Regions from separate parts of the Mesorhizobium sp. CA16 genome, predicted to be linked through region 2. Evidence: predicted binding sites of a transcription regulator. Region 2 holds the regulator's gene; the other holds the start of a gene.
The links. Region 2 encodes PhoB, which activates phosphate uptake and scavenging genes when phosphate is short. Its sites were predicted from a motif close to TGTCATNNANCTGTCAT; they were not measured.

Region 1 (7,950 bases), on a different contig from region 2:
GCAAGCGCGAGCGTCACGGCTATGAGGCGGAGCCCTTCCCGCTGTTCGTCGTCAAGACGCTGGTGGGCAGCGCGCTGGCGCTGTTCCTGGTCTTCCAGTTCGCCAGCTACAGGGGCCTGCCGGTCGTGCTGCTGGTGATGGGCGTGCTGATCTCGCTGTTCGTCTTCGTCACCAAGCGCATGACCATCGGCCGCCGGATCTATGCCATGGGCGGCAACGCCAAGGCCGCGCAGCTTTCGGGCATCAACACCGAAAGGCTGACCCTGCTGGTCTTCATCAATATGGGCGTGCTCTCGGCGCTGGGCGGCCTGATCATCGCGGCGCGCCTCGGCCAGGCCGTGCCGGCTGCCGGTCTCGGCAGCGAGCTCGACGTCATCGCGGCCGTCTTCATCGGCGGCGCCTCGGCAATGGGCGGCGTCGGACAGGTGATCGGTGCCGTCGTCGGCGGCTTCATCATGGGCGTGATGAACAACGGCATGTCGATCATGGGCGTCAATGTCGACTGGCAGCAGGTGGTGAAAGGCCTGGTGCTGCTCGGCGCCGTCATCTTCGACGTCTACAACAAGAACAAGGCCTGAAGACCTGACTTAAGGAGGCATACGGGTTTCAGATCGCGAAGCTGCCGGCAACCCGTCGGCGCCAAGAAGTCCAGGCAAGGACCGGGCTCGCGAGCGCAATCCGGACGAAGAATTTCAACCGTGGCACGGATTTCTCCGCGCCGCGCCGGTCAAGGTTTGCCCGCGGGCAGCCAGGCAAGATGAGAGAGGGTTCAAACATGCTGATCTCCCAGATCCTCGACGACGCCGAGACGATCCGCGTCGTCGCCCGCAATGGCGGCGGCAAGACCAGGGTCATCAACGGCGCGCGCAGCGTCTATTCGCTGGCGATGGAGGCCGCGCGGACAGGCACGGGCCTCGAGGCATTGATCGAGCGCAAGGGCTATGGCGAGACGGTCGATCTCGATGCCGCCTATAAGAGGGGCAGGCTGGTCTCGCCGATCAACCATCCGGACCCGGCGCATCTGCACCTCACCGGCACGGGGCTGACGCATCTCGGTTCCGCGGCGACGCGCGATTCCATGCACAAGAAGCTCAGCGAGGGCGGCGAGGCGGAACTCACCGATTCCATGAAGATGTTCCGCATGGGCCTCGAAGGCGGCAAGCCGGCCAAGGGACAGGTCGGCGTGCAGCCGGAATGGTTCTACAAGGGCAACGGCACGATGGCGGTGGCGCCTGGCGCGCCGCTGATGTCGCCGGCCTTCGCGCAGGATGGCGGCGAGGAGCCGGAGATCGCCGGCATCTATGTCATCGGCGATGACGGCGCGCCGTTCCGCGTCGGCTTCACGCTGTCGAACGAGTTCTCCGACCACGTCACCGAACGGGTGAACTATCTGTTCCTCGCCCATTCCAAGCTGCGCAACGCTTCGTTTGGCCCCGAAATCCTGATCGGCGAGCTGCCGGCCGACATCCGTGGCGCATCGCGCATCTGGCGCGACGGCAAGCTGCTCTGGGAAAAGCCGTTCCTGTCGGGCGAAGCGAACATGTCGCACACCATCGCCAATCTCGAGCACCACCATTTCAAATATTCGGCCTTCCGCCAGCCGGGCGACGTGCATGTGCATATGTTCGGCACCGCGACGCTCTCCTTCGCCGATGGCATCAGGACCGAGGCCGGCGATATGTTCGAGATCGAGGCGCCGGATTTCGGCCTGCCGCTGCGCAATCCGCTGGAGATCGAGAAGCCGGTCAAGGTGGCGGTGAAGGCGCTGTAGCGCCGATCTCCCGGTGACTGGCAGGCCAGAGGGGCGCGAAGGAAGCTGCCTCTTCCACTTCGTCATTCTAGGGCGGAGCAAGGAGCGAAGCGACGCGCGCAGACCCTAGATCCATGCCGTGACATTGGGCGTAGACTGCTGCCGTCCAGAATAACCGTTGGCGCAGCGCCAGCTAAGATCGCAACATGACAGGCTATGTTTACATGACCGCGAGCCAGAAGGTGGCACGCTATTTCGGTGTCGCCAATGACCTTACCCACCGCATGCCCGGGCACAAGACCGGCCAAGGCTCCAGAAGATCATCCTGAATGGTTCGAGTTCTCTCGCGGAATTGGCTGGTGAGCGTTCGGCACCGTGGCGGCGCTCAGGCGTCACGGCATGGATTCTAGGGTCTGCGCGCGTCGCTTCGCTCCTTGCTCCGCCCTAGAATGACGAAGAACAGATGGGACGGCGCGTCCCCTTCCGGACATCTCCCCACTTGGACCTCACCGCGCTGCCCGAAAATGCTTGGAGAGCTTCAGGCCCTGCGCCTGATAGTTCGAGCCGAGTTCGGTGCCGTAAAGCGCCTGCGGGCGTTTCAGCATATGCTCGTAGACGAGACGGCCGACGATCTGGCCGTGGTCGAGGATAAAAGGCACCTCGTGGCTGCGCACTTCAAGCACCGCGCGGCTACCGCTGCCGCCGGCGGCGGAGTGGCCGAAGCCCGGATCGAAGAAGCCGGCATAATGGACGCGGAACTCGCCGACCAGCGGATCGAAGGGTGTCATCTCGGCGGCATAGAGCGGCGGCACGTGCACAGCTTCTCGGCTGACCAAGATATAGAATTCGTCCGGATCGAGCACCAGTTCGCCGGCGCCGCTCTTGTAGATCGGCTCCCAGAAATCGACGACATCCTGCGCGGCACGCTTGTCGACGTCGACCAGGCCGGTGTGGTGCTTGCCGCGATAGCCGACAAGGCCGTCCTTGTCGCCATCGAGATCGATGGAGAGCGCGATGCCGCCGCCTGAAATATTGGGCGGCTCGGTGGCGACCAGCATCTCGGCGCGGTGAAGGTCGCGCAGCTCATTCTCCGAGAGCACCGCGTTGCCGGTGCGGAAGCGGATCTGTGACAGCCGCGAGCCGGCGCGCACGACGATCGGGAAGGTGCGCGGGCTGACCTCGAGGTAGAGCGGCCCGCGGTAGCCGGCGGCAATCTTGTCGAACTCATGGCCGCGATCGGTCATGACGCGCGTGAAGATGTCGAGGCGGCCGGTCGAGCTCTTCGGATTGGCCGAGGCGGATACGTTCGCCGGCAGCGCCAGGCTTTCGAGCAGCGGCACGATATAGACGCAGCCGGTTTCCAGCACCGCGCCCTCGGCAAGGCTGATCTCGTGCAGCTTCAGCCGCTCGAGCTTGTCGACGACCCGATGATCCGGACCCGGCAGGAACGAGGCACGCACGCGAAACGCCTTGTCGCCGAGCCTTAGATCGAGGCTGGCCGGCTGGATCTGGTCGGCGTCCAGCGCGCGCGGCGACTTCAGCGCCTTGGCCTCGAACAGCGCTGCGATGTCCTGATCCGGAAGAATGCCTGTTTGCCGCAAAGGCTGGCTCCGTTCACAAGGCCGGGCGAGGATCTAAGCAGGCTCTTGCCGCCCGGCCGGTACAAACCTCTTAATGAAGCCGGCAATTGACGCAAGCGCGGCGCGGGTCTAAAGGGTCGTTATCCCGTGGTGATTTGGCCGGTCGGCTTGCAGCCACGTTAAATAAGTCGCTAAAGGACCGTCGAGCCGCAAGGCTATATGGACCGGTTGCGACTTCGCGGCCGGTTTTTTTGTGTCTGAAAGCAGGGCTATGAGCACCAAGAAGCGCAACTGGAAACCTCAGACGGCACTCGTGCATGGCGGAACGTTGCGTTCCGGTTTCGGCGAGACATCCGAGGCGATGTATCTCACCCAAGGCTATGTCTACGAGACGGCGCAAGCGGCGGAAGCCCGCTTCAAGGGCGAGGAGCCGGGCTTCATCTATTCGCGCTACGCCAACCCGACCGTCGACATGTTCGAAAAGCGCATGTGCGCGCTCGAAGGCGCCGAGGATGCCCGCGCCACCGCTTCCGGCATGGCCGCAGTAACCGCCGCGCTGCTCTGCAGCGCCAAAGCCGGAGATCATATCGTGGCGGCACGCGCCCTGTTTGGCTCCTGCCGCTGGGTGGTCGAGACGCTGGCGCCGCGCTACGGCATCCAGGCGACGCTGGTCGACGGCACCGACATCGCCAATTGGGAAAAGGCGGTAAGGCCGAACACCAAGCTGTTCTTCCTGGAAAGCCCGACCAACCCGACGCTGGAGGTGGTCGACATCGCCGCCGTCGCCAGGCTCGCCAATTCGATCGGCGCCAGGCTGATCGTCGACAATGTCTTCGCCACGCCGCTGCAGCAGAAGCCCTTGCTGCTCGGCGCCCATGTCGTCGTCTATTCGGCGACCAAGCATATAGATGGCCAGGGCCGCTGCCTGGGCGGCGTCATCCTGTCTGACAAGAAGTGGATCGACGAGAACCTTCACGACTATTTCCGCCACACCGGCCCGAGCCTGTCACCCTTCAACGCCTGGACGCTGCTCAAAGGCCTGGAGACGCTGCCGCTACGCGTGCGCCAGCAGACCGAGAGCGCCGGCAAGATCGCCGATTTCCTGGCCGAGCGGCCGGAGATCGCCCGCGTCATCTATCCGGGCCGCGCCGATCATCCGCAAGCGGATATCGTCAAGAAGCAAATGTCGGGAGGCTCGACGCTGATCTGCCTCGACGTCAAGGGCGGCAAGCAGGCGGCCTTTGCCTTCCAGAACGCGCTCGACATCGTGCTGATCTCGAACAATCTCGGTGACGCCAAGAGCCTGATCACCCATCCGGCGACGACGACGCACAAGAACCTGAGCGACGAGGCCCGCGCCGAGCTCGGCATCGGGCCAGGCACGCTGAGGCTCTCCGTCGGCCTGGAGGACAGCGACGATCTGCTGGAAGACGTCGAACAGGCGCTGAAGGCAGCAAAATAGAACGCTGAGAACGCCGCGGCCGGAGCCTTCCAGAGCCGCAATTCCGGACGGAAAACCGTTTCACACTTTTCCTGGAATTGCTCTAGGCGAGCTCCTCCAGCTCGGTCATCGCCTTGGTGCGGATGGTCATGGCGTTGCCGCGCCATTCGACGGCGCCGCCGAACCAGGCGCGCGCCCAGATGGCCGGCAGCAGGGCATCGCGCACGATCATCGCGGTTATGCTGCGCGGCGACAGGTACCAGCCCTTCGCAAAGGCCAGCAGCCATTCCGGCAGGTAGGCGATCGCCAGCACGCCCAAGGCCGTCGTGGGCAGGCTGACGCCGGCGCTTGCCGCCGCAATCAGCGCCAGCAGCAGCGGCACCGCAGCGCCAGTCAGGATCTCCGGCGCGAAGAACAGCGGAAAGGTAACCCGCCGCAGCCGCGCCCAGCGCGTCTGGCGCGACCAGACCTCGGCGAGCCTGCGCTGGCCGAGCGGCTGCTCGAATGGCGAGGCGACGAGGTTGACATTGAGCCCCAGGCCGTTGACCAGCTTGGTGGCCGCCGCGTCCTCGGCGACTTCGGCGGCCAAGGCCTGAATACCGCCATTGGCATCGAGCATCGGCTTGTTCCACAGCATGCTTTTGCCCTGGGCGAAGCCAAGGCCAAGCGCCTCGCCGGCATACTGCCAGCGCGCCTGCAGCGTGTTGAGGAAGGCGCATTCGACTTCGGCCCAAAACCCGTCCGGCCGCGAGCCGATCGGCGTCGAGCAGACGAGGCCGGTATCCGGCCGCCATGCCGCCATCAGGTGCTGGACATAGTCTCTCGGCATCAGCACGTTGGAATCGGCGAGGATCACCCAATCGTGTCTCGCCGCCTGCCAGCCCTTGACGCAGTTGTTGAGCTTGGGATTGGCGCTGACGCGATCGTCGCCGATCAGCAGCCGCGCAGGAATTTTGGGGTGGCGCGCGATCGCCGCATCGATCAGCTTGACCACCGGGTCTTCGGCATGCGCGACGCAGAAGATCAGCTCGTAGCGCGGCCAATCGAGCGAGAAGGCGCGCTGCAAGGTCTCCGGCGTGAACGGCTCGACGCCACGCGACGGCACGATGATGGAGACCGGCGGCCGCGCGCTGGAGGGCGGCGCGATGACATGCCGCCGCTTCAGCCGCGACGAGGCGAGCAGGATGCTGGCGAGATTGAAGGAAAGAAGCGCTGACGAAGCCAGGCCGGCTGCGATAGTCAGTTCCATCGAGATCTGGTCACCCCCGATAGAGAGTTTCACCGTTTCACGCAAACGGCGACCCACTCCATCTCCTTGTTTTCACGCAATTCCGGACGGAAGGCTACGGCGAAGGCGCCGAGCCTAACCGCTCGCGCTTTCCTGGAATTGCTTTAGGCCGCACGCGGCCGTTTCAACTGTTACAGAGCGCCCGAGTCGCCCGGCACGGTTTGTGCACACCAACATTGTCATGTGTCACCTAAATGACATTGTTTTTCGGCACCTGCACTTACAAGGCTGGCAGGATGGTCGGCGCTGCGTTTATCAAGAGCGGAGCGTGACATATTTTCCGCGGCGGCAACCGGAGTGGCCCATGTATCGCGCAGTGACGCGCAACATCGAAGTGCTGGTCAGGCCCTTCTATCTGGAGGACCGCTCCGATCCGTCCGAGAACCGCTATGTCTGGGGCTATCAGGTGACGATCGACAACCGCTCCGACGAGTTCGTGCAGCTTGTGTCGCGCTACTGGCACATCACCGACGGTCAGGGCCGGGTCGAGGAGGTGCGCGGCGCCGGCGTCGTCGGCGACCAGCCGGAACTCAATCCCGGCGACAGTTACCAGTACACCTCGGGCTGCCCGCTCTCGACGCCGTCAGGCATCATGGTCGGCCACTACACGATGCGCAACGGCCGCGGCGAGACGTTCGATATCGCCATTCCGGCTTTCTCGCTCGACATGCCAGGGACAAGGCGCACGGTGAATTAGACGTCGGCGACAGCCTCTTTCTCCCCGTTTCACGGGGAGAAATGCCCGGCAGGGCAATGAGGGGCGGCGCCGGGCTTCTGAGATTTTCCTTGAGGCGGACGACCGCGTCGCCAGCGTGTCGCTATGATCGCCAACGTTGGCGCCGCCCCTCATCCGCCCTTCGGGCACCTTCTCCCCATGGAACGGGGAGAAGGAAGAGGGCTCACTTCGCGAATTCAGCCGGGTCGAAGTCGTATTGGGTCGAGCAGAACTCGCAGGCGACATGGATGCCGCCCTCCTCGGTCGATTCCTTGATCTCCTCAGCCGAAAAGCCTTCGAGAATGCCGCGGATCTTGTCGCGCGAGCAGGAGCACTGGTCGGCGACAGGGACGCCGCGGAAAACGCGCACGCCGTGTTCGTGGAACAGCCGGTAGAGCAATCGCTCGGCGCCCACTGTCGGGTCGATCAACTCGGTCGGCTCGATCGTGCCGAGCAGCGCCAGCAACTCCTGCCAGGAATTGTCGGCCGGCTGGTCCGCAACGTCACGCGGATCGCCGTCGCCGCCGGAAATATCGGGAACGCGCATGCGCTCCGGCGATCGCGGCAGGAATTGCGCCAGGATGCCGCCGGCGCGCCACTGCTCGCGCGCGCCGGCTGGGCCGGGCGTGACCAGCTTGGCGACCGACATCTTGATATCGGTCGGGATCTGCTCCGACTGCCGGAAATAGGTGCGCGCGGCATCCTCGAGCGAGGTGCCGTCGAGCTGGACGATGCCCTGGTAGCGCTGCGTATGCGCGCCCTGGTCGATCGTCAAGGCCAAGACGCCGTCGCCGAGCAGCGTCTGCTGCGAGGTCTCGCCGGCGGCGGTCAGCGCCTGCAGCCGGTCGGCATCGAAGCGCGCATAGGCGCGCAGCGCATGCGGCGTGGTGAAATCGGCCACCAGCATGTCGACCGGACCGTCGGTGCGGGTCTGCAGAATGAACTTGCCTTCGAACTTCAGCGAAGTGCCGAGCAGCACGGTGAGCACGCAGGCTTCCGCCAGCAGGCGGGCGACCGGCTCGGGGTAATCGTGGCGGCTCAAGATAGCGTCGAGCATCGGCCCAAGCTGCACGGTGCGGCCGCGCACATCGAGCGGCGCGACCTCGTAAGGCACGACGTGATCGTCGCCGGCAAAGCCGAATTCACCGAGTTGGGGTTTATGCTCAGCCAAGGTCT
Region 2 (7,950 bases):
CGATATCGCGACGCGCCAGAAGCGTCGCCCCCATGCGTTCTGCCGGCGGCGCCTCCGAACGGAACAGAAGATTGCCGTCCTCGGGCTTGCCGTCATAGACCTCGACATTGACCGGCAGCAGCGGAGAACGGCTGAGCGCGACCTGGAACAAGTCCTGCGCGCGGAAGGCAGCGTAGAGAAAGCCGGACGTGGAGGAGCGGCTTGCATTGATCACCTCGGGCGCGGTTTCGACGTTCAGTCGCACGAAAACCAGGAACCCGGTGAAGGTCTGCGCCACGCCGGCGCCCTGGCCGAGCTGGACCAAACCGCTCGCATGCTGCCGGTCGTCTGCCATCGCCTTTTCGATCGCCGCGCGCCGTACCGGCTCGGTGAACATATCGAAGCCGATGATCGACTGGTTGGAGGCAGCGAGCGGCTCGAACAGCACGATGGGCGTGCGCCATTGCTGCGTCGTGGCAGGATAGATCGGATGCGCCGACCCATGGTCGTGCAGGATGTCACGTTCCACCGCCGCCTCGTCGCCGGTCTTGGCGAGCCTCAGGAAGCCGATGCCGCGCAGCCCGGCGAAATTGTCGTCGATGTCGAGGGCGGTGAAGAAGGCCTTGAATTCGCCGCGCGAGATGTCGCCGTTGCGGGCATCGAACAGCGCCTGCGTCGAACGCAGCAGCGACAGATGCAGGTCGACGCGGCTCTCGATGCGGTTGAGCGCGTCGTCGGCCGTGCCCTCGAACTTGATCCGCGCCGCCTCCTGCGTCGCGAAATAGGCGAACCCTGCCATGGTCAGGCTGATCAGCGCGACGGCGACAAAGGCAAGGATCGGAAAGAGCTTCTTCAAATCAAGGATGCGGCCCGTGGACGGTCGACGATCTTTATGGGCAAGTCTCGGCGCCAACACAATGGCGCGGTCAAACCATCACCGCGGTTGGTACATCACGCAGCCGTTAATTAGCCGGCTACCAGTTCGACTTCATGCCGCGATTTTCAGCGCCCCCGGGCCCGGAATGGCGCCCGGCGGGCATTTGCCCAAAATGATCATGCCGAGCACCTCGTCTTGGGTAACATCGGTGGTGCGCGCGGTGCCAACCACCTGGCCGTTCTTCATCACGCAGACGCGGTCGGCGAACTCGAACACGTCGTGGATGTCGTGGCTGATCAGGAAGATGCCGATGCCGTCGGCCTTGAGCTGTTTGACCAGTTCGCCGACCTGCGCCGTCTCTTGCGGGCCGAGCGCCGCCGTCGGCTCGTCCATGATCAGGATACGGGCGTTGAACAGGATCGCGCGCGCGATCGCCACCGACTGCCGCTGTCCGCCCGACAGCTTGACGACAGGCTCCTTGAAGCGCTGGAAACGCGGATTGAGCCGGCCCATCACCTTGCGCGCTTCGGCTTCCATGGCGACGTCGTCGAGCGTGCCCCAACCCGTCATCAGCTCGCGGCCGAGGAAGAGATTGGCCGCGGCATCGACATTGTCGGCCAGTGCCAGCGTCTGATAGATCGTCTCGACGCCGTATTTCTTGGCGTCGCGCGGATTGGAGATCGAAGCCTCCTCGCCATTGATGAATATCTGTCCGCTGTCGCGCTTGTAGGCGCCGGACAGGATCTTGATCAGCGTCGATTTGCCGGCGCCATTGTGACCGAGCAGCGCCATCACTTCGCCGGGGAAAAGATCGACAGATGCGTCGTCGACGGCGCGGATGCCGCCGAAGGCGATCGAGACGTTGCGCATGTCGACCAGCGGAACGCCGGCGGGAGACGATTTTTCAGCCATGGTCCTTCTCCTGCTATCAGACGCGCTTGCGGTAGAGGGTGTCGAGCCACACCGCGATGACCAGCACGGCGCCCACGACGATGCTCTGCAGCGGTGAATCGACGCCGAGCAGCACCATGCCGGATTGCAGCGACTGCATCAGCAATGCGCCCAGCATGGCGCCGAGCACGGTTCCGGAACCGCCTGCGAGCGACGTGCCGCCGATGACCGCCGCGGCGATGACCAGCAGTTCATCCAGCGTCCCCAGCGCGTTTGTCGAGGAGTTCTGCCTAGCCGATGAGATCGCCGCCGCGATCGTCGCCAGCACGCCCATGATCATGAACACCTTCATGGTGATCCAGCGCGTGTTGATGCCGGCGAGATTGGCGGCTTCCGGATTGCCGCCGATGGCAAAGACGTAGCGGCCGAATCTAGTGCGCTTGGTGACGAAGGTCATGATCAAGCCGACGGCGACCGCCATCAGGACCGGAATGGCGATACCGTGCGCGATGAACAGCCCGCCTTCGGGCACGATGATGTTGTTGGCAGCGGCGTAGCGGTTCACGATGCCGACCGGCCACGGATAGGAGTTGGCGAGCCACACCGCGCCCAGGATGACCGCGCAGGTAACCGTGGCAAGCAGCGTCTCGGCCCAGACCGGACGCAGCGGGAAGCGGAAGCGCTTGCGCTGCACGCGGCCGTTGAAATGCATGAAGATAACCGCCAGGCAGGCGACGATGCCGACGGCCCAGCTCCATCTGGCGCCGATCGAGCCCGCCGGGCCGCCGCCCATCAACTGGAACGTGGCGTCGAGCGGCGCAACGGTCTGACCGCTGGTGACCCACCAGGCAGCGCCCCGCCATACTAGCAATCCGCCAAGCGTGACGATGAAGGCCGGCACTTCGAGATAGGCGATAACGAAGCCCTGGAAGGCGCCGATGATGAGGCCGAGCGCCAGGCCGATCAGCAACGCCAGAACCCAGATCCAGGGGTTTCCCAGTTCAAGCCCGACGAAGCGAACCAGAAAATGCGCCTGGGCAAAGCCCATGACCATGCCGATCAGCCCTTCGGCCGACCCGACCGACAGGTCGATGTTGCGCATGACGATGACGAGCACCATGCCGGAGGCCATGATCGCCACAGCCGAAGACTGAACCGACAGGTTCCAGAGATTGCGCGGCGTCAGGAACGTGCGGCTGTCGAAGTCGAGCGGGTTGACGCCAAGCCGCAGGCTGGAAATCACATGCAGCCCGATCCAGATGAGGAGCAGCGCGCCGATCATGCCCAGCATGCGGGTGTCGAGCTCGGTCGCCTTCAGGAACCGGGCAACAGTGCCGAGTTCCGACGCGCGCGCGGTGTCCGCCGGTTGGGTAGACGTCGTGTCGGTCATGATTTCCTCCCACCGGCTTGCCGTCTGGCGCGGATGCCGGAACTCAGCCTAGAAGCTATCCGCCTGAGGCAGAACGGCAAAATCTTTTGAGAAAACGCCGCGGCTTTAAGGCAATCCCAGGAAAAGTGCGTAGCGGTTTTCCGTCCGGGATTGCGGCAACAAAAACCAGGAGCGGTTCATTGAACCGCTCCTGGCCGCGGCGCAGGTATTTTTGATCGAACGTCGGCAAGGCTCAGTTGCAGACCTGGACGCTGCCGGCGGGCACGCCCGCGCAGACCTCGTCCTTCTTGATCCAACCGGCGTCGATGACGACGTTGAGGTTGTCCTTGGTGATCGCGACCGGCGTCAGGAACAGCGACTTGACGGTGTTGCCGCCGGGCGTCGTGAAGTCCTTGGCGCCGGCGATATCGCCCATCTTCTTGCCGTCGGCGAGCTGCGAGGCGATCTCGGCGGCGTTCTTGCCGAGCTCGCGCGCGTCTTTCCACACCGACACGGTCTGCGTGCCGAGCGCGATGCGGTTGAGCGCCGCGTGGTCGCCGTCCTGGCCCGAGACCGGCACGGTGCCGGCCAGCCCCTGCGCCGTCAGCGCCGCGACAACGCCGCCGGCGGTGCCGTCATTGGCAGCCACGACCGCGTCGACCTTGTTGTCGTTGGCGGTCAGGAACTGCTCCATGTTCTTCTGCGCGTTGGCCGGCAGCCAGCCGTCCGTGTAGGCCTCGCCGACATTCTTGATCTTGCCGCTGTCGATGGCGTCCTTCAGGACTTCCATGGAGCCCGCGAACAGGAAGTCGGCGTTCGGATCGGAGCCCGAGCCCTTGATGAAGACATAGTTGCCTTCCGGCTTGGCCTTGAACACCTCGCGGGCCTGCATGCGCCCGACTTCCTTGTTGTCGAAGGTCAGGTAGAACACGTCCTTGTTCTCGATCAGGCGGTCGTAGCCGACGACCGGGATTCCTTCATCGAGCGCCTTCTGCACCGCCGGGCCGATCGCCGAGGCATCCTGCGCCAGGATGATCAGCGCGTTGGCGCCCTGCGAGATCAGGCTTTCGACGTCGGTCAGCTGCTTGCCCGGATTAGACTGCGCGTCGGCCGAAATATACTTGTCGCCGGCAGCCTCGATGGCGGCCTTCATCGCGGCTTCGTCGGTCTTCCAGCGCTCTTCCTGGAAATTCGACCACGACACGCCGATCACCTTGTCCTTCGCCTCGGCGACGGACGCCAGCGTCAGCGACATGGCAACGCCCGCCAGAATGGCGGCTGCAAATTTCTTCATGATATCCTCCCTGCGCCCGTGCGGCGCGACCCAGACTGGCCCGAAGGCCGGCACAGAGGCTTTTTTTCGAGCCTCAAAAAAATAGTGGTCCAGCACAACAGCGCTGTCAACCGAGATTCTGATGGGTTTTGATGGGCTCAGGCATTTTTTTCGGTATCCGCAATAAATAATGACATGGCCCCTGGCTTCTGCCACAATCCCTAGCGTGTCAGCGACAGGCCATGGCATTATCACAAGGCCGCGATGACCGGGGAGGACGTGCGAAACGATGTCGGTCGGAATCCGCCATGACGATTTGCGCCGGCGCAACCGCGCCATGGTGATTTCGGCGGTACGCCGCGCCAGTCAGCCATCACGGACCGAAATTGCCGCCACCACCGGGCTCAGCCACTCGACCATTTCGGCGATCTCCGCCGACCTGATCCAGGAGGGCATTCTCACCGAAAGCAAGGCCAGCGAGCCGACGGCGTTGAAGCGCGGCCGGCCGCAGATCGGCCTGGCGCTGAACCCTGAAGCCGCCGCGGTGCTGACCGTGGTGTTGTCTCTGAACTTCCTGTCGGTCGCCGTGATCGACTATGCCGGCCAGGTTGTCGCCGAGGAGCAGCAACGCCTGGACACGCTTGTCATGCCCCGCGACGAGCTGATCGGCGAATGCGTGGCGATCGTGCGGCGCCGGCTGCAGGATCCCGACCTCGACATTGGCAGCGTCGCCCGCATCGCCATGGGCATTCAGGGCATCACCGATTCGCATGCGCGCTCCATGCTGTGGTCGCCGATAACGCCGCTGACCGACATTCCTTTCGCCGACATCCTAGAGAAGGAGTTCGGCATCTCCGCCACCATGGAGAACGACTGCAACATGATGGCGGTGGCCCTGCAATGGCGCGACCCGGAGCGCTATCGCGACGACTTCATCGCCATCCTGTTGTCGCACGGCATCGGCATGGGTCTCGTGCTCAAGGGTGCGCTGTTCACCGGCACGCATTCATCCGGCGGCGAGTTCGGCCACATGATTCACCGCCCGGGCGGGGCGCTTTGCCGCTGCGGCCGCCGCGGCTGCGTCGAGGCCTATGCCGGCAACTATGCGATCTGGCGCAGCGCCATGAAAATGAGCGAGGACGCCGAGCCGGTCGACGTCGGCGACGCCGACATGCGGGCCCTTGCCGCGAAGGCGCGCGAGAGGGACGGCCCCGAACGGGAGGCTTACCGCCGGGCCGGCGAAGCGCTTGGTTTCGGTCTCGGCAGCCTGTTCGCCCTCATCGACCCGGCGCCTGTCGCCATGGTCGGCGTCAGCGCGGCCGCCTTCGACCTAATCGAGCCGGCGCTAAGGGAAGCGATCGCCCAGACGGCCGGCGGCCAGCACTCCGAATCGATCTCCTTCGACACCGAGCCGAACGAGTTGCCGCTGATCCGCGAAGGCTGCGCCATGCGCGCGCTGACCTTCGTCGACCAGGAGATTTTCGCGCCGGGAGGCCAGGCAAGAGTGGGGACGGGAAAGAACGTGGCCTGAGGCAGCCTTGAAGAGGTCCGGGACAGCAGCAGACGCTTGAATTAGCGAAGGGAAGGCCCCGCAGCTTCGTCATTCCAGGGCGGAGCAGGAGCGAAGCTCCGTCGCGGAGACCCTGGAATCCATGCCGCTACCTCACGCGTCGGGCGCAGCGGCACAGAATTCTGGACTGTCGCAACGCATCGACATCACGGAATGGATCCTCGGGTCTGCGCTGCGTCGCTGCGCTCCTTGCTCCGCCCGTGGATGACGAAGCACAAGCGTCTCGGCTAACCGCCAATGCACGCGATCCGATGCTGGAGACACAGAACCCGTCAGCGTCTCGGCCCCTATCCCTAATCTTCCCTGATCGCGTAACCCGCCCCGCGGATGGTGCGGATGACGTCCGGCATGCGGCCGTTGTTGACTGCCTTGCGCAGGCGGCCGACATGGACGTCGACGGTGCGTTCGTCGATATAGATCGTCTCGCCCCAGACATTGTCGAGCAGCTGGCTGCGCGAGAACACCCGGCCGGGATGACGCATCATGAATTCCAGCAGCCGGAACTCGGTCGGGCCGAGCCTGATTTCGCTCTTCTTGCGGTAGACGCGGTGCGACTCGCGGTCGAGCACGATGTCGCCGACCTTGAGCACGCTGGACAGCACCTCCGGCTTGGCGCGGCGCAGCAGCGCCTTGACGCGCGCCATGAACTCCGGCGTCGAGAACGGCTTGACCAGATAGTCGTCGGCGCCGGTCGAAAGGCCGCGCACGCGGTCGCTTTCCTCGCCCCGCGCCGTCAGCATGATGATCGGCAGCCGCTCGGTCTCGGGCCGCATCCTGAGGCGCCGGCAGAGCTCGATGCCGGAAACCGCCGGCACCATCCAGTCGAGCACGAGCAGGTCGGGAACGTTTTCCTGAAGGCGGATTTCGGCCTCGTCGCCGCGGGTCACCACTTCGACCTGGTAACCCTCGGATTCGAGATTGTAGCGGAGCAGCACCCCAAGCGGCTCCTCGTCCTCCACCACCATGATGCGTGGCGCGATCATTGGCAGATACCCTTCGTCAGGCCGCCGGCGCCGACATTGTCGTCTCGTCCTGCTTGGGACGATTCGCGGGCAATTGCGTGCCGGTCAGCACATAATAGGCGTTCTCGGCGATGTTGGTCACATGGTCGCCGATGCGCTCGAGATTCTTGGCGCAGAACAGAAGATGCGTGCAGGCGGTGATGTTGCGCGGGTCTTCCATCATGTAGGTCAGGAGCTCCCGGAAGACGGATGTGTATTTGACGTCGATGCGCTCGTCGTCGTTGCGAAGCTTGGCCAGCGCCGTGGCGTCGCCCACCGTATATTCCTGGATCACGGCCTGGACCTGGATCAGCACCAGTTGCGCCATGGAATCGATCGAATGCGTGAGGTCGCGCGGCGCGGCGCTGACGCCGACCGAGCCGACGCGCTTGGCGATGTTCTTGGCGAGGTCGCCGATGCGCTCGAGGTCGCCCGCCATGCGGATCGAGCCGACCACGTTGCGCAGGTCGTCGGCCATCGGCTGGCGCTTGGCGATCAGCGTGATGGCGCGGTCGTCGAGCTCGCGCTGGCGCGCGTCCATGATGGCATCGTCGGAAACGACGCGCTGCGCCATGGCATTGTCGGTCTCGAGCAGGGCCTTGGTCGAAGCGCCGACCATGGAGGCTGCGAGATCGCCCATGTCGTTGATGAGCCGGCTGATCTGCCTCAGATCCTCGTCGAAGGAAGCGACGGTATGTTCGGCCATGATGATGTCCTCGTATGAGCTCAGCCGAAGCGGCCGGTGATGTAGTCCTGCGTGCGCTTTTCGCGGGGCGAGGTGAAGATCTTCTCGGTCCGGTCGAACTCCACCAGCTCGCCCAGATACATGAACGCGGTCTGCCGCGACACGCGCGCCGCCTGCTGCATGTTGTGGGTGACGATGACGATCGTGTAGTCGGCCTGCAGCTCGTCGATCAGTTCCTCGATCTTGGCGGTCGACAGCGGATCGAGCGCCGAGGCCGGCTCGTCGAGCAGGATGACCTCGGGCTT

Region 1: LB525_RS13375 (ceramide glucosyltransferase) is a predicted target of PhoB. The motif match lies at 6,243-6,259, and genes of this name have one in related genera.

The regions. Positions count from the first base shown of each region.
Region 1 is NZ_JAIUHP010000008.1:26,908-34,857, reverse strand. It holds gene mmsB (multiple monosaccharide ABC transporter permease) at 1-578, shown strand, start outside; gene araD1 (AraD1 family protein) at 776-1,771, shown strand; gene LB525_RS28555 (hypothetical protein) at 1,957-2,079, shown strand; gene LB525_RS13385 (2'-deoxycytidine 5'-triphosphate deaminase) at 2,257-3,351, opposite strand; SAM riboswitch at 3,468-3,545, shown strand; gene LB525_RS13380 (O-succinylhomoserine sulfhydrylase) at 3,602-4,792, shown strand; gene LB525_RS13375 (ceramide glucosyltransferase) at 4,875-6,020, opposite strand; gene apaG (Co2+/Mg2+ efflux protein ApaG) at 6,364-6,756, shown strand; gene LB525_RS13365 (Hsp33 family molecular chaperone) at 6,959-7,950, opposite strand, start outside.
Region 2 is NZ_JAIUHP010000012.1:110,537-118,486, reverse strand. It holds gene LB525_RS18045 (CHASE domain-containing protein) at 1-835, opposite strand, end outside; gene LB525_RS18040 (ATP-binding cassette domain-containing protein) at 968-1,768, opposite strand; gene LB525_RS18035 (sugar ABC transporter permease) at 1,785-3,137, opposite strand; gene xylF (D-xylose ABC transporter substrate-binding protein) at 3,370-4,410, opposite strand; gene LB525_RS18025 (ROK family protein) at 4,679-5,920, shown strand; gene phoB (phosphate regulon transcriptional regulator PhoB) at 6,253-6,942, opposite strand; gene phoU (phosphate signaling complex protein PhoU) at 6,959-7,666, opposite strand; gene pstB (phosphate ABC transporter ATP-binding protein PstB) at 7,687-7,950, opposite strand, start outside.